3 regions of the Bariatricus sp. HCP28S3_D3 genome follow, and region 1 is predicted to be linked to each of the others. Evidence: riboswitches for the same ligand, from Rfam matches in the RefSeq annotation. Region 1 holds a riboswitch; each other region holds the start of a gene.
The links. A riboswitch is a leader RNA that binds a small molecule or an ion and turns the genes downstream of it on or off. The one in region 1 is predicted to bind cobalamin.
Positions count from the first base shown of each region.

Region 2: it holds a riboswitch for cobalamin, as region 1 does, so the genes downstream of both, ACTNB3_RS16255 (sirohydrochlorin cobaltochelatase) here and ACTNB3_RS04855 (ABC transporter substrate-binding protein) in region 1, are expected to answer to the same signal.
Region 3: it holds a riboswitch for cobalamin, as region 1 does, so the genes downstream of both, ACTNB3_RS00680 (sirohydrochlorin cobaltochelatase) here and ACTNB3_RS04855 (ABC transporter substrate-binding protein) in region 1, are expected to answer to the same signal.

Region 1 covers NZ_JBQHTK010000004.1:49,191-56,971, forward strand. The annotation lists gene ACTNB3_RS04840 (zinc ribbon domain-containing protein) at 216-653, shown strand; gene cobK (precorrin-6A reductase) at 689-1,471, shown strand; gene ACTNB3_RS04850 (ABC-F family ATP-binding cassette domain-containing protein) at 1,524-3,080, opposite strand; cobalamin riboswitch at 3,228-3,426, shown strand; gene ACTNB3_RS04855 (ABC transporter substrate-binding protein) at 3,555-4,763, shown strand; gene ACTNB3_RS04860 (FecCD family ABC transporter permease) at 4,794-5,846, shown strand; gene ACTNB3_RS04865 (ABC transporter ATP-binding protein) at 5,846-6,976, shown strand; gene ACTNB3_RS04870 (cob(I)yrinic acid a,c-diamide adenosyltransferase) at 6,961-7,488, shown strand; gene yfcE (phosphodiesterase) at 7,548-7,781, shown strand, end outside.
Region 2 covers NZ_JBQHTK010000042.1:7,986-15,766, forward strand. The annotation lists gene ACTNB3_RS16235 (aminotransferase class V-fold PLP-dependent enzyme) at 1-970, shown strand, start outside; gene ACTNB3_RS16240 (double-cubane-cluster-containing anaerobic reductase) at 1,123-2,397, shown strand; gene ACTNB3_RS16245 (DUF3343 domain-containing protein) at 2,420-2,680, shown strand; gene ACTNB3_RS16250 (acyl-CoA dehydratase activase) at 2,694-3,458, shown strand; cobalamin riboswitch at 3,585-3,773, shown strand; partial or broken gene ACTNB3_RS16255 (sirohydrochlorin cobaltochelatase) at 4,012-4,155, shown strand; gene ACTNB3_RS16260 (DUF2325 domain-containing protein) at 4,450-4,755, shown strand; gene ACTNB3_RS16265 (DUF3793 family protein) at 4,740-5,291, shown strand; gene ACTNB3_RS16270 (flavodoxin) at 5,323-5,745, shown strand; gene ACTNB3_RS16275 (MarR family winged helix-turn-helix transcriptional regulator) at 6,051-6,500, shown strand; gene ACTNB3_RS16280 (MATE family efflux transporter) at 6,493-7,781, shown strand, end outside.
Region 3 covers NZ_JBQHTK010000001.1:145,025-152,805, forward strand. The annotation lists gene ACTNB3_RS00650 (TnpV protein) at 1-226, opposite strand, end outside; gene ACTNB3_RS00655 (sulfite exporter TauE/SafE family protein) at 485-1,243, shown strand; gene ACTNB3_RS00660 (glycogen/starch synthase) at 1,296-3,353, opposite strand; gene ACTNB3_RS00665 (hypothetical protein) at 3,533-3,658, opposite strand; gene ACTNB3_RS00670 (cyclase family protein) at 3,630-3,920, opposite strand; gene ACTNB3_RS00675 (hypothetical protein) at 4,139-4,657, opposite strand; gene ACTNB3_RS00680 (sirohydrochlorin cobaltochelatase) at 4,674-5,861, opposite strand; cobalamin riboswitch at 6,081-6,268, opposite strand; gene ACTNB3_RS00685 (PTS ascorbate transporter subunit IIC) at 6,418-6,630, opposite strand; gene ACTNB3_RS00690 (SPFH domain-containing protein) at 6,632-7,639, opposite strand.

The sequences.
Region 1 (7,781 bases):
GTACTGATATTTGATTGGAGCCATTGAACTTAAACTGAATGGTCATGCGGGATTTGTCTATCATCACACTTGTGATGAAGTTCCGGTACCGCTGATGAATGATATAAGAATTGCAGATTCCATTTCCCAGAACAGATCAATTTATCTGCAGCAACAGCGGGTTGCTTGCATGAAAAATAAAAAATTGTTATATTTTTCTTATGGAGGATAAAACAATGGAGACAAAAGATATTATTTTAGAACTCCGCAGAAAAAGCGGACTATCGCAGGAAGAACTTGCACAAAAAGTAATGGTTACAAGACAGGCTGTGTCTCGTTGGGAAAACGGTGAGACTGTACCTAATACTGACACATTAAAACTGTTATCCAGGGTATTTGATGTTTCAATTAATACCCTCTTGGGTGCACCGAGACAGTTGATATGCCAATGCTGTGGAATGCCGCTTGACGATTCCACAATCAGCAAAGAGCCGAATGGCGATTTCAATGAAGAATACTGTAAGTGGTGCTATTCGGATGGCGAATTCAAGTATACGAGTAAAGAACAGCTGATCGATTTTTGTGTAGAACATTTGGCAAATGAGAATTGGCCTGCAGAACAGGTGCGAGCGCATATGGAAGCAGTGGTGCCGAAACTGAATTATTGGAAATAACTGGGAAGAACCGTCCCCAACGACAGGGAGAAAAAATGGAGAAGATTTTGATTTTTGCAGGAACGACGGAGGGCAGGGAACTGGCAGAATTTGCTGGGGGATTAAAGGTTCAGGCTCTCGTAAGTGTGGCAACGGAATATGGTAAAACGTGTCTGGATGATTGTGATAATATACAGACTTTTGTTGGAAGAATGGATGAGGGGCAGATTGAAGCGTTTATTAGGAAAGAAAAGGTTGAGCTTGTGATTGATGCGACTCATCCGTTTGCGGTTCTTGTGACACGGAATATTCGTAAAGCATGTGAGAATACGGGGACGGAGTATTTGAGGTGTCTGCGGAGGGAGTGTGAAGAGGCATTCACGGTAGAGACCGGAGAGATCGTTTGGACGAGTACTGTGAAGCAGGCGGTGGAATATCTGGAGAAAACGGAGGGGAATATTCTGATTGCGACGGGAAGTAAGGAACTGGAAAAGTATGCTTCCATCCCCAATTATAAAGAGCGATGTTTTGCTAGGGTTCTGTCGACGGGGAAAGCGGTGGAGGACAGTATCCGGCTTGGGTTTGAGGGGAAACATCTGATTGCTATGCAGGGACCGTTTTCGGAGGAAATGAATCTGGCAATGCTCCGGCATGTGGATGCAAAATATTTTGTCACGAAAGAGTCCGGCAAAGCGGGGGGATTCCCGGAAAAAGTTAAGGCTGCAAAGGAGGCCGGGACTGTGCTGGTTGTGGTGGGAAGACCGGAGGAAGAAGGACTTGCGCTGGAAGAGGTATTTGATGAATTAAAGAGAAGATACGGGGATAAGAACAGGGGGTGATTGATAACATAATATCAGTCAACCCCTGAAATTGTTTTTGTGTGAATAACAATTACACAATCTTTGTCGTCCATTTGGAGCAGTCCCACACCGCATTTACAATATCCTGGTAGAATTCCGGCTCATGGCAGATGAGGAGCAGGGTCCCGCGGTATTCCTGAAGTGCCTTTTTCAGTGAATCCTTGGCATCTACATCCAGATGATTGGTAGGTTCGTCCAGCATCAGCACATTGGTTTCTTTGTTCAGGATCTTGCACAGGCGCACTTTTGCCTGTTCCCCGCCGCTCAAGACGCGAATCTGGCTTTCGATGTGTTTGGTCGTAAGTCCGCATTTGGCGAGCGCGGAGCGTACTTCATACTGAGTGTAGGAAGGGAATTCTTCCCAGATCTCATCGATGCAGGTGGTTCGGTTGTTGTGGTCTGCCTCCTGTTCAAAATAGCCGGTCAGCAGATTCTCGCCCAGCTCACATTTACCGGAAAGCGGAGGAACCAGACCGAGAATACTCTTGATCAGCGTAGTCTTTCCGATTCCGTTTGCACCGGTCAGCGCAATTTTCTGGCCACGCTCCAGCGTGAGGTTCAGAGGCCGTGAAAGGGGTTCGTCGTAACCGATGACGAAATCTTTGGTCTCAAAGATGTATTTACCCGGTGTCCGGCCGAGGCGGAAATGGAATTCCGGCTTCGGACGCTCGGCGGCGAGCTCTATGACATCCATCTTATCCAGCTTTTTCTGACGGGACATGGCCATGTTGCGGGTGGAGACGCGCGCTTTATTGCGTGCCACAAAATCCTTGAGTTGGCTGATTTCCTGCTGCTGCTTCTTGTAGGCAGCCTCAAGCTGGGCTTTCTTCACTTCGTAGATTTTCTGGAAATTGTCATAATCTCCGACGTAGCGGTTCAGTTCCTGATTTTCCATATGATAAATGATGTTCACCACTTCATTCAGAAACGGAATGTCATGGGAAATCAGGACGAACGCATTTTCATATTCGGTGAGATAACGTTTCAGCCAGTTGATATGCTCTTCGTCCAGATAGTTGGTTGGCTCGTCCAGAAGCAGGATGTCCGGCTTTTCCAGAAGGAGTTTGCCGAGCAGGATACGGGTGCGCTGGCCGCCGCTTAAGTCGGTGACATCCTTGTCCAGTCCAAGATCCAGAAGCCCCAGCGCGCGTGCGACTTCTTCGACCTTTGCATCGATCACATAGAAATCGTGCATGGTCAGTGTGTCCTGGATGGTCCCAAGCTCTTCCATAAGTGTCATCATAGTATCTTCATCCACGTCCCCGAGGCGGTCACAGATCTCGTTCATCTTCGTTTCCAGTTCAAAAAGCCAGGAAAAGGCGGATTTCAGCACTTCGCGGATCGTCATGCCCTTTTCAAGTACAGTGTGCTGATCGAGATAACCGACACGGACATTTTTTGCCCATTCGATTTTCCCTTCGTCCGGCTGGAGTTTTCCTGTAACAATATTAAAAAAAGTAGATTTCCCTTCTCCGTTGGCTCCGACAAGTCCAATGTGTTCGCCTTTCAGAAGACGGAAGGACACATCATGAAAAATGGCGCGGTCACCGAAGCCGTGGGAAAGATGTTCAACATTTAAAATGCTCATTTTCGATTCTCCTTTGTTATGTGGTAACAAGTGACAGTGTCCTGCTTATTATATTATATCTACCGGATAAAAGGCAATGGATTTCGAAAGGATTTCAAAGGAAAAATGCGGTTGCCATACAGGCGGGGATATGTTATAGTGAGGGTGTTCTATATTGGGCTTTTCAGTGCCGGGCAGATGATTCAGATCTGCCGGGTTAAAAGGGAATCAGGTGCAAATCCTGAGCGGTCCGGCCACTGTAAACAGGGAGCGAGGTTATAGATAAGTCATTGCGTATCCAGCGCGAGAAGGCATAACCGGGCGATGAGCTGTAAGTCAGGAGACCTGCTGAGAAGAATGTGAATAGCTTCCGATGAAAGCATAGATTTGCAGAATATTTCAGGGGGAAGTCTGCTTTCGTACAGGAAAAGCGGGCTTTTTTGAATGGGAAATTTGTGCTTTGCGGATCGGATCGAAAGTGGAAAGAGGGATACGATGAAAAAGAGAGCAGCACGGTTCCTGTGTATGATACTGATTGCGGTACTGATTTTCGGAATTCCGGGATGTGGTTCGGAAGAGAAAACGATGCCGGAAACGGAAGAAAATAAGATGACATCTGAACCACAGCGGGAAGAGGCGAAAGAAACGCCGGGACCAATGGAAATCAAGGGACTTACTTATGAATCTGCGATGGAACTTGATTATGCAAAAGGGTTCGGGGTATATTATTATCAGGATGGATATAAGCTGATCCGGATCCGGGACGGGGAAGACTATCTTCTTGTTCCGGAGGGCAGGAATATTCCGTCGGATCTGGAAGAAGACATCGTGATTTTACATCAGCCGCTGGACCGTATTTATCTTGCGGCAACATCGGTGATGGCATTATTTGATTCGCTTGATGCATTGGATGCGATTCGCCTGAGCGGGACACAAAAATCCGGCTGGTACATTGAAAATGCGGTGCAGGCTATGGAAGATGGCGCCATCCTTTATGCCGGAAAATACAGTGAGCCGGATTATGAACTCCTGATCGATGAGGAATGTGATCTGGCTATTGAATCCACGATGATCCTGCATACTCCGAAGGTGCAGGAGATGCTTGAGATGCTTGAGATTCCGGTATTTATCGACCGGTCCAGTTATGAGACGCATCCGCTTGGAAGAACGGAGTGGATCAAGGTCTATGCCGCGATGCTGGACAAAGAAGAACAGGCAGAGACATTTTTCAAGGAACAGTCCAAAGTAATCGAAGAACTGAAGGACTTTGAAAATACAGAGCAGACGGTTGCCTTTTTCTATGTGAGTACCGATGGAACCGTCGTGGTCAGAAAGTCCGAAGATTACATTCCGAAAATGATCGAGATTGCGGGTGGACGTTATGTTTTCGATGATCTTGAAAATACGGAAAATAACAGTGCGTCGATCAGCATTTCTATGGAAGAATTCTTTGCATCTGCAGCCGACGCGGACTATCTGATCTACAATTCATCGATCGATAATCCGGTGGAATCGATGGAGGATCTTCTGGCGAAAAGTGAGCTGTTTGCAGATTTTAAAGCGGTGCAGGAAGGAAATGTGTGGTGTACCGGAAAGTACCTGTATCAGGCGACAGACATTGTCGGAAATCTGATTACAGACATTCATCTGATGCTTACCGATGGAAAAACGGAGGAGATGACATTTTTATATAAAGTGTCATGACGATATCAGGATATGAGAAAGTGAGGAACAATGGAGAAAAGGAAGAATAAGCCGGTACGAATGGAAGAGATGAGAAGACGGATCCGGTATTTGCTGGTGTTTGCCGGACTTCTGGCTGCATTTTGTGTGATTATTGTGCTGAATATTAATACGGGAAACGTACATATTTCTGTTTCTGAGATTTTGAATATTCTATTCGGACAGGCAAAGCAGGATGCGAATTACAGAATCATCTGGAAAATTCGTCTGCCAAGAGTTCTGATGGCAGCCCTTCTCGGAGGTGCCCTTTCTCTGTCCGGGTTCCTGCTTCAGACTTTTTTTGCCAATCCGATTGCAGGCCCCTTTGTGCTTGGCATTTCCTCGGGCGCGAAAATGGTGGTCGCCCTGACGATGATCGTATTTCTGAAGTACTTCAGCAGAGTCTCTTCGTATACGCTCATTATAGCGGCATTTATAGGTTCACTGATTGCGACCGGATTCATCCTTCTGATGTCAAGAAAGATCAATCATATGGCAACCCTTCTGGTGGCCGGAATCATGATCGGCTATATCTGTTCGGCGGTTACGGATTTTGTGGTTACATTTGCGGAGGACTCGGATATCGTGAATTTGCACGGCTGGTCTCAGGGAAGCTTTTCCGGGATGAGCTGGAGCAACGTGAAGGTTGCTTTTGTATTGATTGCTGTCACCGTTGTGATTACCTTCCTCTATTCCAAGCCAATCGGTGCGTACCAGCTTGGCGAAGCCTATGCGAGAAGCGCAGGAGTCAATATCCGAGTTTTTCGTGTGCTTCTGATCCTGCTCTCCAGTATGCTGTCGGGCTGTGTGACCGCATTTGCCGGACCGGTTTCTTTTGTTGGGATCGCGGTTCCGTTTCTGGTAAAGAGGATGCTGAATACGGCGAAACCGCTGATCGTGATCCCGGGAACATTTCTGGGAGGAGCGGTGTTCTGTATGGGGTGTGATCTTATTGCACGGATGGCATTTGCACCGCTGGAACTCAATATCAGTACGGTCACTTCCATTTTCGGAGCACCGGTCGTCATCTTTATGATGCTGCACAGACAGAAGGGAAGAGAATGATGGAAAATGCATATGTAAAGCTGCAGGATCTGACGGTAGGCTATCATGGGAAACCCCTGATCCGCGATATTTGCACGGAGATTCAAAAAGGGGAGATCGTAACACTGATCGGTCCAAATGGTGCTGGAAAATCGACCATTTTAAAAAGTATCACCCGACAGATCAAAACGCTTGGAGGAAATGTCTCCATTGCGGATGAGAGGATCGATGCTATGGAAAATGCTATTCTTGCCAGGAAAATGGCGGTGGTGCTGACGGAGCGGATGAAGACGGAACTGATGACCTGCCGCGATGTGGTGGAAACCGGTCGGTATCCGTATACCGGAAGGCTGGGGATCCTCACGAAGAAAGATAAAGAAATCGTAGATGAGGCAATGGAAGCGGTGCATGTCCGTGAGCTTGAAAATCAAAGCTTTCAGGCGATCAGTGACGGGCAGAGACAGCGGATCATGCTTGCGCGTGCGATCTGCCAGGAGCCGGAGGTTCTGATCCTGGATGAACCGACTTCCTATCTGGATATTCATTATAAACTCGAACTTCTGTCGATGCTCCGGAAACTGGCAAAGGAGAAAAAAATCACGGTCGTCATGTCGCTTCACGAGATCGATCTGGCACAGAAAATATCGGATAGGATTCTCTGCGTCAGGGGTGACCGGATTTTCTGCTATGGGAAACCGGAAGAAGTATTCAAAGAAGAAGTAATCCGGGAACTCTACGGACTCGACAACGGATCCTATGACCCGTGCTTTGGAAGTGTCGAGCTTCCGAGACCGGAGGGAGAGCCGCGTGTTTTTGTAATCTCCGCCTGCGGAACAGGCATTCCGGTATACAGGAAACTGCAGAAAGAAAATATTCCGTTTGCTGCCGGAATACTATACCGCAATGACGTGGACTATCATGTGGCGAAAAGGCTTGCGGCAAAGGTGATCGAAGAAGAACCATTTTGCAGTATCCGTGATGAGGCATATCAGGAGGCAAAAGCAACGATCGATTCCTGCCAGTACGTTATCAACGCAGGCGTTACGATCGGAGAGGGAAACCAGCGGATAGCAGAACTTCTGCATGCTGCCAAAAAGAGTGGCAAAATCTGTGAATGGAAGGAAGGGAGCGGTGGATGGAAAGTGGAATGATTCATATTTATTGCGGAGACGGAAAAGGGAAAACGACAGCGGCAACAGGACTTGCCGTCCGTGCGGCTGGCTGTGGACTTAAGGTGCTGTTCGTACGTTTTCTGAAAAATGAGAATTCTGGAGAACTGCGGATTCTGGATCTCATACCGGAAATCGAAGTGATGCATATGACAAAAAGCTTCGGTTTCTTTAAGACGCTTGACGCAAAAGAGCAGGAAGAGGCACGAAGCGCCTATGCGAAGCTGTGGGATGACGCAATTCGGAAAATACAGGAAGAGCCTTATGATATGCTGGTCATGGATGAGTTTATGGCGGCTTATCAATACGGAATGATCGACCACGAAGCGGCTGTAACGTTTCTGAAAGAACGGCCGAAAGGCTTGGAGGTCGTTCTGACCGGAAGAAATCCGGAACCGGAGCTTCTGGAACTGGCGGATTATATCTCTGAGATTACAAAAAGAAAGCACCCATTCGATCAGGGAATTTATGCCCGGCGCGGGATCGAGTATTAAAACAGGATTCTGTTGGAATTGGTTTAGTGGAAAAAAGACAGAAAGATGAGGAAAGAAAAATGAAATGGATGATCGCATCCGACATTCACGGGTCGGAATATTATTGTAAAAAAATGCTGGAGGCATATGACAGAGAAAAGGCGGGGAAGTTATTGCTTCTCGGCGATGTCCTGTATCATGGGCCGCGAAATGATCTGCCGAGAGATTATGCACCGAAGGCAGTTATAGAACTGTTGAACGCGCGGAAGAATCAGATTCTCTGCGTGAGAGGAAACTGTGATACAGAAGTAGAT
Region 2 (7,781 bases), on a different contig from region 1:
GTTCCATGGAACCGATTCAAGAAATGTGATTTTTACGCCGGGAATCACCTATTCGCTGAATTATTTTATCAAGGGATTTTTAAAAAACGGAGATCATGTTCTGGTAAGCGGTCTGGAACATAATGCTGTGATGCGTCCGCTGGAACAGATGAAATTGGCAGGTGTGGACTACGATATTGTTCCGGTGGATGAAGAAGGAAATCTTGATCCGGAAGATTTGAGAGAACGGATCCGGATAAATACGAAGGCAGTTATCATGACGCACGCATCGAATGTGTGCGGAACGGTTGTGCCGATTCGTGAGATTGGAAGTATCTGCAAAGAGTATGGATTATTCTTTGCAGTAGATACGGCACAGAGTGCCGGGACGCTTCCGGTAGACATGCAGGAGTGTCAGGTTGATTTTCTGGCATTTACGGCGCACAAAGGATTACTGGGACCGCAGGGGATCGGAGGATTTCTCATATCCGAACGGCTGGATAAGAAAATGGAGCCGTATATTGCCGGAGGAACCGGAAGTCAGTCCGATTCCCTTCTGATGCCGGATTATCTGCCGGATAAATATGAGAGTGGAACCATGAATCTGCCCGGAATCATAGGGCTTCATGCGTCACTTGACTATATCCGGGAGCAGGGACTGAAAGCGATTCATGATAAAAAGATGGAACTGACGGAATATTTACTGAACGAAGTCAAAAGGATTCCACAGGTGCGCATTGTAGGAAGAAAAGATGTGCAAGACAGAGTGGCGGTTGTCTCGCTGGATTTCCTGACAATCGATAATGCGGTTGCGGCATTTGAACTGGAACAGGAATGCGGTGTGATGACAAGAGTCGGGCTCCACTGTGCGCCGGCAGCTCATCAGTCTCTCCATACCTTTCCGCAGGGAACGGTCCGATTTGCATTTAGTGCCAGCAATACGTTTTCGGAAATTGATCGTTGTGTAGAAGGTATCCTAAAAATCTTATAAAGTGACACATATAGATGATAACTATATATAGTGATGTGCATTATAAATATCAATGGATAAATCAGGGAATGAAATTGCCTGTACTCCCAAAAAATGATACTCTATAGTTAGAGTTTTATTGAGAAATAATTTTATTAAGGAGGACAAGCAAAATGGCTGATAATCGCAAAATGTGGGAAGAACTGGGGATGAATCTGGAACTGCATGACCAGTTGTGTGCGGTACTTCCACAGGCATTCGGGGATGTGTTTTTATCACAGGAGAACAGACCGGAGGGAATGGATTACTATAACATGGTTGTAGCGGATATTCACGGAATCAGACCGGCGGAACTGATTGAGCATCAGAAAAAGGGCGGGAAAGTATTCGGAACTTTCTGTATCTATGTTCCGGATGAGATTATTTTCGCAGCGGATGCAATTGCAACAGGACTGTGTGGGGGATCTCAGTTCTGGGTACCGGGAGGCGAACGAGTGCTTCCGACCAATACCTGTCCGCTGATCAAAGCATCTGTTGGAGCAAGACTGGATCGTACCTGTCCATTCTTCCGAATCGCAGATATGTATATCGGGGAGACAACCTGCGACGGTAAGAAAAAGGCTTGGGAAATTCTTTCTGAAGACGTTCCGGTATATGTTATGGATCTTCCGCAGATGAAGCGGGCAAAAGATGTCAAAGCATGGGCAGAAGAAATTACGGCTCTGAAAGACAAGGTAGAAGAATTTACCGGAAATAAAGTAACGGCTGAAAAACTGGCTGATAGCATTAAGCTGATCAATAACAAGAGAAAAGCACTCGCAAGACTGTATGAATGCCGTAAGAGCGAGACACTTCCGATCAGCGGTACAGATGCGCTTGTGATTTCCCAGATTGCTTTCTATGATGATCCGGCAAGATTTACCCAGATGACGAATAAGCTCTGTGATGAGCTTGAACAGCGTATCAAGGATGGTGTCAGCGTCGTTCCCGCAGGTACGAAACGTATCATGCTGACTGGAACACCGCTTGCAATTCCGAACTGGAAGCTTCATAATATCGTAGAGACAAGCGGAGCGGTTGTGGTATGTGAAGAAATGTGTACGGGAACACGCTACTTCGAGAACTATGTGGATGAGACAAAAGAAACGCTGGAAGACCAGATCATGGCTCTTTCTGAGCGGTATATGAATATCAACTGTGCTTGCTTCACGCCGAATCACGCAAGAATTGATGACATTTTACGTCTTGCGAAAGAGTACAAGGTTGACGGTATCATTGATGTGAATCTGAAATTCTGTAATCTGTACGATACAGAAGGCTACTTTGTAGAACGTGCGATGAAAGAAGCAGGTATTCCGGTTCTTGGAATTGAGACAGATTATACAGACAGTGATGCACAGCAGCTTCGTACCAGAGTCAGTGCATTTGTGGAAATGCTGAATAATTAAAAAATGTGAGGAACATAGAGCTATGCAGAAAATACAGCATTATGTATTGTTTCCCAATCATGATAATGGAATGCGTCTCTATAAAGAATTAAAAAAACTGGGGGTTTGGGCAGTGATTGCTCCGACCCCCAGAAGTGCGAGTAAATGCTGCGGTATTTCACTAATGGTGAAAGAAGAAGATCTTGAGGTGATCCGGCAGTGTATTCGTGAACATGATATAGAGATCTTGAAAATCACCGAAGTGGAAATGGATCTGAATCCACACAGAGATCAATATTGTTAGAAGAGGTAGGAATATGAATTACGTTGGAATAGATATCGGATCCACAGCATCCAAAGTTGCTGTGATCGGGGATAAGGAGCTTCAATTTGTACTGCCTACAGGATGGAGCAGCAAGGAGACCACCTTACTTATCAAGGAGAAACTTCTTGCAGAAGGAGTGGATGTCATGTCTGATGAGACAAAAGTTGCAGCGACCGGATATGGAAGAATTGCTGTAGATTTTGCAGATTATGTGATTACCGAAATAACATGTCATGCAAGAGGCGGAAGACAGATGGCAGGAGATAATTGTACGATTATTGATGTGGGCGGACAGGATACCAAAGTAATCCTGGTCGAGAACGGAACCGTGCAGGATTTCCTGATGAATGATAAATGTTCCGCCGGGACCGGAAAGTTTTTGGAAATTATGGCAAATCGTCTCGGAATCACGCTTCAGGAGCTTTTTGATATGGCTGAAAGCGGAACAGTCTTACCAATCAGTTCTCTTTGCACCGTATTTGCAGAGTCCGAAGTCATCAATTATATCGGTGTCGGGAAAAATCGTGAAGATATTGCGGCGGGGGTCGTTGATTCCGTAGCATCTAAGGTGGCACAGTTGAGCCAGAAGAAGGCACTGTCAGATAAGATTATTCTGACAGGAGGGTTGAGTCACAGTACATATTTTACCAGAATCCTTTCTGCGAAAATCAGAAAGACGGTGGAACCTACCGAAAACGGACGATATGCCGGCGCGCTGGGGGCAGCATTACTGGCGAAGGAGAAGAAGAATAAATAGTAGCAAAGGAATATAAGGTGAGCGCAAAGAGCAGGAGCAAGGGGATACTCATCAGTACCCTTGCTCCTGCTTTCCCTTCTGTAAGATATTTCTATTTCCGGAGTCTTTATATTTTTTGCAGAATATGATATGTTAAGCTCGATAGGTTCAGACAATTACCGGTTGTCCGATAAAAAGGGAAACAGGTGCAAATCCTGTACAAACTCGTCACTGTGAGCGGGGAGTGCAAGGCCATTTATGTCACTGAGCAATTGGGAAGGCGGCTTTGGATTAAGATCCGTAAGCCAGGAGACCTGCCTATTGAAAAACGGAGTGGGGAAGGACCCACAGATCACGAGTAACTGGTCGCAACCGATCATAATGGAGCTGTTTCGCTGGTTGGCACCCTGGTTCTGTCAGGATGTTCCGGAAAAAGCGATGAAAATGCGGAAACAACAGTAGAAAACGACGAGGAAGAAAGTACAGAAAACGAGGATCAGAAGGCTGCGGATGAGGTGGCAGCGCTGAATTGATGCAATCTACATACAGCAAAGAACGGATGAGACGGATGAACAGTGTAAGAAGAGCCTTTACCGCGCAGATCATTATCAATCATATTCAGGCCAGAGACGGAGAATGCATTGATAATATGGATCAGGCACTGGAGCGCACTGTCGCAAATGGTGTAAAGAATCTGGTCGTTCAGCCGACACACCTCGCAGATCTTGGAGGAATCGCTAAGATTCGGGAAATTTATATTGCACATACTGCAACTGCGATCGGTCAGTAAACAGATGATCCTGCAACAGAAATGAGAAAAATAATCAATACGAGAATATGGATTGACAATGGGAACAGAAACAGATAATATATAAATAGTTAGTAAAAGCTAACTTAAATGTTTATATCCGTACTGAATGGCTATACAAATTAAGACAAAGAAACGCCTACATGGCGTTTTCTTTAAAACCCGATGTTAGGCAAAGCTAACAAAAGAAAGGAGATACATAAAATGAGCGTAGTGATTATCGGAGGAAATGAATGCATGGTTCGTCAGTACAAGGATCTATGCCAGGAATATCAGTGTGATGCGAAAGTATTTCCAAAACAGAAAAGCAGTTTGAAAGGAATCGGATGTCCCGATCTGATGGTATTATTTACCAGCACAGTATCACACAAAATGGTGCGAAATGCGTTGAATGAAACAAAAGGACTTGATGTAAAGGTGGTGCGGTCACATACCAGTTCTATGTCGGCGCTCAATAATATTTTAGATGATAATATCAAACAGGAGGAAGCAGTATGTCTGATGAAATGATTGTCCGTCATTGTTCACCCACATTGGCAGGGTTAAAGACCGGCAACTTGTTCAACTGTCCGTGTTCGGATAAAAAAGAGTTGATTCTGGCAGTGCGATCATTGAACAAACGACTTGCACCGAAGGGAATACGGGTGATCCCGATTCAGGTATGTGAACAGCGGGTACTGATCTACCTTTATCGTCCTGACAAATTGGAAAATGATCTGGCTGTAGAAGAGGCAGGGGAAATTCTGAGAGCATGTGGATATTCCACCGGGGACTGTGACAAATGTGTGGTACGGTTAAGCAGACGTTTGCAGGAGTCGGGGGATTTCCCGCATGAAATCGGACTGTTTCTGGGATATCCGCCCGAGGATGTGCGTGGATTTAACGAAAATCATGCCGAAGGTTATAAATTTGTAGGATGCTGGAAAGTATATGGAGATGAAAAAAGTGCAAAAAAACAATTTGCACGCTATAAAAAATGTACAGACGTATATTGCTCTCAATGGGCAAACGGCAAAAGTATTGAACGGCTCACAGTAGCTGTTTGATGATAGAAACTAAGAAAGGTTGGTATACAATATGAGTAAAATTGCAGTTGTTTTTTGGAGTGGAACCGGCAATACCGAACAGATGGCATACGCCGTAATGGAAGGAATTAAGGAAAAAGCAGCAGAAGCCGCATTATTTGCAGCGTCGGAGTTTGGTGCTTCTATGGTAAAGCAATATGATGCGATTGCATTCGGGTGCCCGGCTATGGGAGCGGAGGTGTTGGAGGAAACAGAATTCCAGCCGATGTGGGATGCCTGCGAAGGAGCACTTGGTGGGAAAAAAGTTGCTTTATTCGGTTCTTACGGATGGGGCGACGGTGAATGGATGCGAAGTTGGGAAGATGCCTGCGGCAGCGCCGGAGCAGTGCTTGCATGCGAGAGTGTGATTTGCAATGAAGCACCGAATGAGGAAGCTTTGGAGGCCTGCAGAGCATTAGGGGGAGCGCTTTGCTAAATCGCCAATCGGAAGTAATGTATGGATGTATAGGCTAGAAAAACGCCGAGGTATGAAAATGGCTATCATGCTTCGGTGTTTTTCTTTTTATTGGGTTGCCTGTATAGTGTTGATGAATAGCGAAAATGACTGAATGGAAATGGCAAACATATTGAATAGTACCGGTGGATAGGAAAAGAATGGTACAACCGGATTTAGTGCAAAAAAGAGAAGAATAGAATAAGTACAGAATTTGACTTGACAATAAAAGAACTACACCATATAATTACCAATGGTAACTAATAGCGGCAATAAAGAGAGGGTTTATGGAAACTGAAAAAATAAAAAGAATGATGGATGCCTGTTATATGGCAAAAAGAATCCGGGATATGCTTCCTGAATTACCGGATGGGGTAGCACCTTCTTATATCCAGTTTTTGGATACGATTCATAAACTGGAAGCTCAAAATAGAAAAGTGAAAATTTCGGATGTCAGCGAGGAACTGAACCTTCCGAGACCGGGAGTTACCAGAACGGTTAAGGAAATGGTGGCAAAAGGTTATCTTGCTAAATCTTCATCGGAAGAAGATGGACGTATCACTTATATTTCTATTACAGAAGAAGGAGAAAAACTGTCTGATAAATACGATAGAAGGTATTATAGTGAACTGTCGAAGTATTTAGACCATATTTCAGAAGAAGAGGCTGATTGTATGATTTCTACTATAAAGAAATTGTATCAGGTTATGTGTGAAAGGAGGATTCATCTTGAATAATTCCAATTCGGATTTTACGCAGGGGAGTATTATTAAAAAATTAATCACTTTTATGATACCGATACTGGGAGCACTTATTTTACAAGCGGCTTACGGGGCGGTAGACTTGATGGTGGTGGGGAGGTTCGGGACTACTTCGGGGCTTTCAGCAGTATCTACAGGAAGTCAGGTGCTGAATCTTGTTACGTTTATTATTGTACAGCTTGCGATGGGAATTACTGTTCTAATCGCAAGGTTCATAGGCGAAAAGAAAGAGGAGCAGATCGGCTCTTTGGTCGGAGGAGCAACAATCGTATTTGCTATTATATCAGCAGTGCTTTTTGTTCTAATGGTATGCTTCTCGCGTCCGATTTCATTGCTTATGCAGGCGCCTGAGGAGGCAATTGGATTAACTTCTGTGTATGTGCGTATCTGTGGGGCGGGTATATTTTTTATTGTTGCTTATAATGTTCTGGCTGCAATTTTCAGAGGACTTGGAGACAGCAGATCACCTTTGATTTTTGTGGCAGTAGCATGTGTGGTTAATGTTATAGGTGACCTGGTACTGGTGGCAGGATTTCATCTGGATGCTGCGGGTGCAGCGATTGCAACGGTTTCTGCACAGGCGATCAGTGTTGTTTTTGCATTGTTCCTGCTTGTTAAAAAGGAACTGCCATTTAAGATTTCGAAAGAAGATTTTTGTGTAAACAGTCAATGCAGGCGGGCACTTAAGATCGGATTTCCGCTTGCACTTCAGGAGTGTCTCACACAGATGTCATTTCTTGCTCTTTGTGCATTTGTCAACAGACTGGGCTTAGAGGCGTCTTCAGGATATGGCGTAGCATGCAAGATTGTAAATTTTGCATTGCTGATACCAAGTTCGCTGATGCAGTCGATGGCATCTTTTGTTTCGCAGAATGTGGGTGCAGGGAATGAAAAACGTGCCAAAAAAGCAATGTTTACAGGCATTGGCATCGGTTTGACAATCGGTTGTTTCGTATTTATATTCATACTGTTTAGGGGAGACCTTTTGACCGGAATCTTTACCACGGACGCGGCGGTCGTTCAAAATGGGTTTGACTATTTAAAAGGATTTGCTTTGGAAACGATAGTCACTGCGATTCTGTTCAGCATGGTAGGCTATTTCAATGGGCATGACAAAACGCTTTGGGTGATGATACAGGGGTTAGTGCAGACACTGCTTGTACGTCTTCCGTTGGCATATTATATGAGTATTCAGCCCAACGCAAGCTTAACAAAAATCGGTTTTGCCGCACCGGCTGCTACTATGTTTGGAATTGT
Region 3 (7,781 bases), on a different contig from region 1:
TTGCCTGTTCGTCAATGTCAGAAAGGTAACTGTTCAACTTGCCGCTTGTGAGAAGCGTTGTGTAAACCGCCCGTTTATGTTCCTGTAAATAGCGTTTGTGTCGCTGTCCCCATAAGCCGATAGGCTTGCGTTCTTTTTCGGTTGGTAAAGTAAGGCAAGGAATATAATAATCTCCCTGCAACTCATACCATAAGCCATTGCTTTTATCATAAATGTATTTTTCCATTGTGTTATCCTCCAAAATAATCTATTCGCACATACATCACAGTTTCCCGATTGCCACACGCTGTTATATCTTGTTATGAGATTTTCTTGCCCTTGAATTTGCCCTTATAAGCAATCAGGGAAAGAGTAAACTTGTGTGAAATCATATAAAGGGATAAGGCGAACACATTGCGATAAATCCTTTATTTTCAAGGCTTTTTGGGGATTTTATTGATAACCTATGGAGAGCAATAATCACTCATAATTTTATAGTTTTCAAATTGAAATTTGTTTTATTGCAGGAATGGGCGCAGGACTGGGAACCGGATTTGCCGGAATGAGTGCAGCCGCTGTCATAAGTCCCATGCTGATTACATTTCTGGGCATGCCTGCATATGATGCAGTTGGAATCGCACTGGCAAGTGACGTCCTTGCCAGTGCTGTCAGTGCTTATACTTACGGCAAAAATAAGAATCTGGATATCAAAAACGGTCTTGTCATGATGATCACCGTCCTGATCTTCACGTTCGTTGGAAGCTTTGTGGCAAGTAAAGTCCCAAATTCAACCATGGGAAGCTTTTCCACATGTATGACACTTCTGGTCGGCATCAAATTTATCGTGAAGCCGGTTATGACAACCAAAGAAAAAATGGCATCTGTCAGTCCGAAAAAACGATTTGTTCAATCGGTATTAAGTGGTATGATCGTAGGCTTTATCTGCGGTTTCATCGGCGCCGGCGGCGGAATGATGATGCTTCTGATCCTGACCAGTGTTCTGGGTTACGAGCTAAAAACCGCTGTTGGTACCAGCGTATTTATTATGACCTTTACAGCATTAACCGGAGCGGGAAGTCACTTTATGATCGGCGGTATGCCGGAAATGCTCCCTCTGATCCTCTGTATTCTCTCAACACTGTTATGGGCACGCATTGCTGCCAAATTTGCAAACAAGGCAAGTGCAGCAACACTCAATCGTTCTACCGGAATTGTACTTACCATCTTGGGCGGTGCAATATTCCTTGTCAATATTGTCAGCTAAAAATAATGGGATACCACCGGTATCCCATTATTTTTTATCAGAAATCACAATACTATCTTGTCAATTCCAGATACAGCTCCTTATACTGTTTTGCTGAATTCTCCCATGAAAAGTTCTTGTCCATATCTCTCTGAACCATCTCATCCCAGCACCAGCGATTTGTAAAGAATAATGTCTTTGCTCTGTTAATAGCATCCAATAACAAGCCTGCATCATAACGGTCGAATGTAAATCCGTTTCCTGTATTCGTAAACATGTTATATGGTTCAACAGTGTCCTTCAGTCCACCGGTCTCACGAACAATTGGAATTGTACCATAATGCATAGCAATTAACTGGGTAAGTCCGCAAGGTTCAAACTGCGAAGGTACCAGTAAAGCATCTGCACCCGCATAAATTCTGTGAGCTCTTGTTTCATCATACATGATGTTGGAGCATACATTTCCCTTATATGCATTCTCATAATAACGGAAAGAATTCTCATATACATCATCTCCGGTACCAAGTACAACGAACTGGGTATGTTCATCCATAACCTGACGAAGAATGGTATTGACAAGATCCAGTCCCTTCTGATCGGTCAATCTCGAAATCAGACCAATGACAAACTTATGGTCATCCTGAACAAGTCCCAGCTCTTCCTGCAGTTTCCGCTTGTTTTCCCTCTTCTTCTCTAATACATTCGTGATGTCATAGTTTGCATACAATCTGGAATCTGTGCTGGTGTTCCAGATATCATAATCGATACCGTTGACGATACCTCTCAATTTTCTCCAGTGATGTCTCAGATGCGCATCCAGTTTCTCTCCGTAGTATGCTGTCTGAATCTCACCGGCGTATGTATTGCTGACAGTTGTAATAATATTAGCGTAAGCCAGTCCTCCTTTTAACATATTCGCATCGTTGTAGTTTACTTTCAGTGCATCTTTGTTAAATACGTAATCCGGAAGTCCTGACCAGTAGCGGATCGTCGGAATATTGTAAATACCCTGGAAACGCAGATTATGGATCGTTAAGATCGTCTTTGCAGTAGTCAGCTTTGTATTTTCGAATAAAGTTCTAAGATATACCGGAACCAGAGCTGCCTGCCAGTCGTGACAATGAATGATATCCGGAACCCAGTTCAGATAATTCAGTGCTGCAAGTGCTGCCTTGGCGAAATAGCAGTATTTCGGAATATCATCAATCAGATTCGTATATGGATTTCCACTGCTGAAAAATTCTTCATTATCAATAAAATCATACACAACTCCATCCCATACATATTCCATAATACCTACATAATAGGATCTGCCGTCTGCACACAGATTCATCTGGAAGGATCCTTTGTATACCATCTTCTCCTGATATTTCTGCGGTATACATTTGTAACGTGGGATAATTACCTTCACATCACAATTCTGTTTAACTAATGCCTTCGGGAGCGCGTACATAACATCACCCAAACCTCCGGTCTTCACGAATGGATAGCATTCTGAACCGATAAATGCGATACTTCTTCTTGGACTCATATATACCTCCTGTTTCGGTTCTTCTTTTACCTCTTCTGCCGGTGCTTCTTTGGTTTCCTCTGCCGGTGCTTCTTCTGTTGCCGGTTCTTCTTTGGTTTCTTCCACCGGTGCTTCTTCTGCTGCCGGTTCTTCTTTGGTTTCTTCCACCGGTGCTTCTTCTGCTGCCGGTTCTTCTTTGGTTTCTTCCACCGGTGCTTCTTCTACTACCGGTTCTTCTTTTACTTCTACTACCGCTTCCGCCTTAACTTCTTCCGGTTTCTCTTCTTTTACTTCCTCTGCCTTTGGCTCTTCAGCTTTCACTTCTTCCGCCTCTTTTTCTGCAGGTTTTGCTTTTTTTCTGGTAGTTTTTCTTGTCGTTGTTTTCTTTATCGCAGTCGTTTTCTTTGCTGCTGCCCTCTTCGTAGTTTTCTTTTCTTCAGGTGCTTCCGCCTTTACTGCATCTGCCCCTTCCGGTTTCTCAGTTTCCTTAGCAATCTCTTCTTTCACGATTTCTTCTCCCGGCTCCGTTGTCAAAGAAGCTTCAACCGTTGCCTTTTTGGCAGTCCTTTTTGCCGGTGTACTTTTCTTTACTGTAGTTTTGGTAGTTTGTTTTCTTGCCATTTTATACCTCTCCATAAAAAATCCTAATTGTTCACTGTTTGTAATATTTAGAATCTTATATTATTATAGCACACAAATCCAAAAATGGGTAAATTTCGTATTCTTTTTATAAAGTAACTTTCAAATACACCTCGACGTACTTACCGCGTGGCAGGAGTCTTATCTTCTTTCAAAATAACTCAGTCCAATTCCACCAGTATCGCCCGGCAAGGTGCCCCATCTCCGCCTCCCAGATTGATCGGTGTCGCATTCAGGAAATAGCATCCTTCGGGAACCCTATCCAGACAGATTCCTTCCAGCAACACAATTTCCGCTCCCAGAAGTGTGTTCTGTTACATAGGCATTTCCGATAAATTTTTCCAGTTTTACCTGGTTGATTGTTCCTCCTTTCTGGAAAAAATGATATGGAGCATCCACATGTGTTCCGTTGTGGACACACATTCGAAATGCCGATAAATTGCATGGCGAATCCTTTGCTATCACGGATAAGATCTCTTTTTCAGGAGCCGAATCTCCGGGAAATACATTGCATCCGAACACTTCCTGCGAAATATCATATATTCTCATCTCTTCTCCCTCCATTAACCTATTTTATCCAGTATATCACTTTTTTGAAAACAATATTGTCAATCATCAATTATTTTCCCTTATAATAAAAAACCAGACGTTACAATTTTGTTCATCCTGCCAATTGTACCGTCCGGTTATTCACATTATTTGTTTCTTCCAGGTTCGATCTCCGTTCCACCAACGATTTCGCTGTAACTTAACAGTACCCTGACATTTTATTCTTCCCGAACCGGATTCGATACGCTGACTTTATGATCATACCATTTTCCTTTCGTTCCAATCAGCGCAAGGTCAAATTCTTCATCCAACGCCGGAACCGGAACATCAAATCCATTCACTTCTTCCGTCGTTCCATCACTATAGGTAACCGTATCTTCGGTAGGAATCAGAAGCTCCGCTCCTTCTTTCACGGCAGCCTCTGCAAGTCCCGGATAGAGATTGACAATATTTTTCGATGTAAGTGAAATGTGAATCGTCATCTGACCATCCTTAACCGTCAGAGTTCCTTTTCCGTCACAGGCTTCATTTACATGAAACATGCTGCTGTCAGTTTGGAATTCTGCACTGTAAATTCCGTCTTCCAGTTCAGCCTCCCCGGCTTCTTCACTCTGAGCTGTATCTTCCGTAAGTGTCTCGGTATCTGTCTTTGCAGCTTCTTCTTTCTTTCCACATCCGAGCATCAACGCGGATGCCAGTATTGCCATTCCAAGCATGGCTGCTATTTTCTTCTTCATACTTCTGATCCTCCCATTATTTATCAATGACTGCCGCAGTGTGATCAACATAAATCTGCTGAATAGCCTCGATTCCACCAAGTCCTGCAATCTGCACATCCACTTGTTCAAAAAATCCGGAATTTTCAAACAGACTCTTCCATGAATCTTCATCCTCTCCGGCCATATCATTATTTGCGTGATCCCCCGCCACAACCATCAACGGCCGGAGAATGACCTTTTTATATCCCGCATTTTTTACTGCTTCAATAATTGCCTCGCAGGAAGTTTCTTCCGGTTCCCCTTCGACGGTCCCGATAAATACATTGTCGTAGCCGAGTACCTGCATCTGTGTCTGCATCTGGCTGTAGGAAACTTTTGCCGTATGGGAGGTGCCATGTCCCATAAATACAAATGCCGTACCATCTTCCTTCGCTGCATCGAGGCTGTCATATCCTGCTGTTTCAACAGCCTGTGCCGTCACTGCCTTTGCAACAGCTTCTTTATCTGAATTGATTGCCGAAGCATCGCTTCCCACTTCACCCAGAAGCGGTTCCGAAAACTTTACGGATTCAAATTTGTCCTGGTAACGCTCCACTGCTTTGACCAGTTCATCATATTCTGCTCCATGCATCAAGTGGGTCGGCTGTACGATCAGATTCTTCACATTATTTTTCACTGCACGCTCCAGAGCCTGATCCATATTGTCAATACATTCTCCGTCTCTCGCCTGTATGTGATTGATGATAATCTGCGATGTAAATGCTCTTCTTACGGACCAGTCAGGATATGCCTCCTGCAGGGCATCTTCTATTCCTTTAATATCTTCCACGCGGCTGTCATTGTAAGATGTTCCGAAGCTGACTGCCAGAAGTTCATTTTCTCCGATTCCATCCTGGTTCCTTGAATCGTCGGCGGATGCGTCTCCGGTATCTTTTCCAAAATAATCCGGGTCCGCATTTTCTCCTTCTACCAGTTCCTTCTGCTCATCCGTCAGTTCATCCCATGCTTCTTTTGCAGCCTTACACGCTTCATCCGTCTGATCGTTTCTTTCCTGAACATAGATTGCGTCTATCAAATCTGCCACCTCATTCGCTGCTTTCTGATCATCTTCTGTTTCTTTGGTCTCCTCTTTTTCTTCCCCATTTCCACCAGAACATCCTGCTATTGTTAATGTGCTGATTACGGAAACGGCCAGTAGAATTGTGAGTAATCTTTTCCTCATTCTGAATCTCCTCCTTCTTATTTTGTCGTTCTCCCGATAATGCGTACAACAAAAAAGAGGTGCCTTTCCCATATCGCCGGTAAAAGGCACACTTCATAATAACATACGCAAACAGCACTCTCTCCAAAACAGCCAGTCTTTCACCGGTGCCTGATGATGAGAATGTGGAATATGACTCTTATCGGTTGCGACCAGTTACTCGTGGCCTGTGGGTTCTTCCCACTCCGTTTTTTGCAGGCAGGTCTCCTGACTTACGGATCCAGATCCAAGGCCGCCTTCCCAATTGCTCAGTGACATTCCTGGCCTTGCACTCCCCGTTTACAGTGACGAGTTCGTACAGGACTTCCACCTGTTTCCCTTTTAATCAGACAGCTAATGCTGTCTGAACCTGACGAACATACCTTATCACAACCCGCCTGAAATGTAAAGCCTGCTTCTTCGTTTTCCCCGATTCCAAATTCAATCGCTGCATGTTCATCTATTTCGGCCGGACCACTCCGGGCGACAACTCCTGCACATAACATAAAAAGACGGCTCATCACCGCCTTTTTATGTATTATTCTTCTTTCTCCGGAAGATCGATCTGTGGACGCACATGCAATTCCTTCGAAATATATTTGCCATCCTTTCGATGCTGCTTCACACATTCAGTCAGTAAAAATTCAATCTGCCCGTTCAGTGAACGGAAATCATCTTCAGCCCAGGCTGCGAGGGCATCGTACAGTTTTGGTGATACCCGAAGCGGTATCTGTTTTTTCGTTTCTGCCATATTAGTAAAGACTTCCTGTATTTACTATCGGCTGTGCATCATGATTTCCACAAAGCACAACCAGCAGATTAGATACCATCGCAGCTTTTCTTTCATCGTCTAATGCTATTGTATCCTTCTCTTCCAGCCTTTCAAGTGCCATCTCCACCATGCCCACGGCTCCGTCAACGATCATTTTTCTCGCATCGATGATCGCAGAAGCCTGCTGTCGCTGAAGCATGACTGCCGCAATCTCCGGAGCATATGCCAGATAAGTGATACGCGCTTCGATGATCGCAAGGCCTGCTTCCTCCACTCTGCCCTGGATCTCTTCTTTAATTCTTGCCGCAACCACTTCGCTGGAACCGCGAAGGCTTCCTTCATCCGCGACACCGTCTCCTGTGGTATCTACATTCGGAGATACATCGTAAGGATATAGCCGCACAATATTACGGAGCGCACTATCGCACTGCAGAGAAAGGTATTCCTTATAGTTGTCTACATTAAAAACTGCTTTTGCTGTGTCCACTACCCGCCATGTAACGGCAATTCCGATCTCCACCGGGTTGCCGAGGCAGTCATTGATCTTCTGACGGTTGTTATTCAGTGTCATAACCTTCAGAGAGATCTTCTTATTCACCGTCTCCGCAGCCTGTCCTGCCTGTGGCTGTGTGAAAATTACAGACCTCTTGGACTGGCTGTCCACGTCTCCGCTCTGGTTCAGCTTTGTCTTCGCAGCCGGATTCACACCTACACAGAACGGATTCACAAAATAGAAACCAGGCTCTTTCAGCGTACCGACATAATTTCCGAAAAGAGTAAGCACAAGCGCTTCCTGTGGTTTCAGTGTCTTAAGACCTAAAAACAAAATCCAGCCAAGTGCCAGCCAGATACTGCAAAGGACCACAAGGATCCAGTATTCGTATTCGATTCCAAAGATCAGTCCTAACGTTGCGAGTACATACAGAGCAATGGTCAGAAGCAGTACCGGCATTCCGTTCTTCCTATTGTTTAATGTGATTTCCTTCATGAGTTTCCCCTCCTTTATTTTGATATCAAAATGATATCATATTTATTTCATATGTGCAATATAATTTTGAAAAGAAAATAGATTTTGGATTAAAAAACAAAAGCCGGTGAAATGTGGATTCACACAAATCACTGGCTTTGAT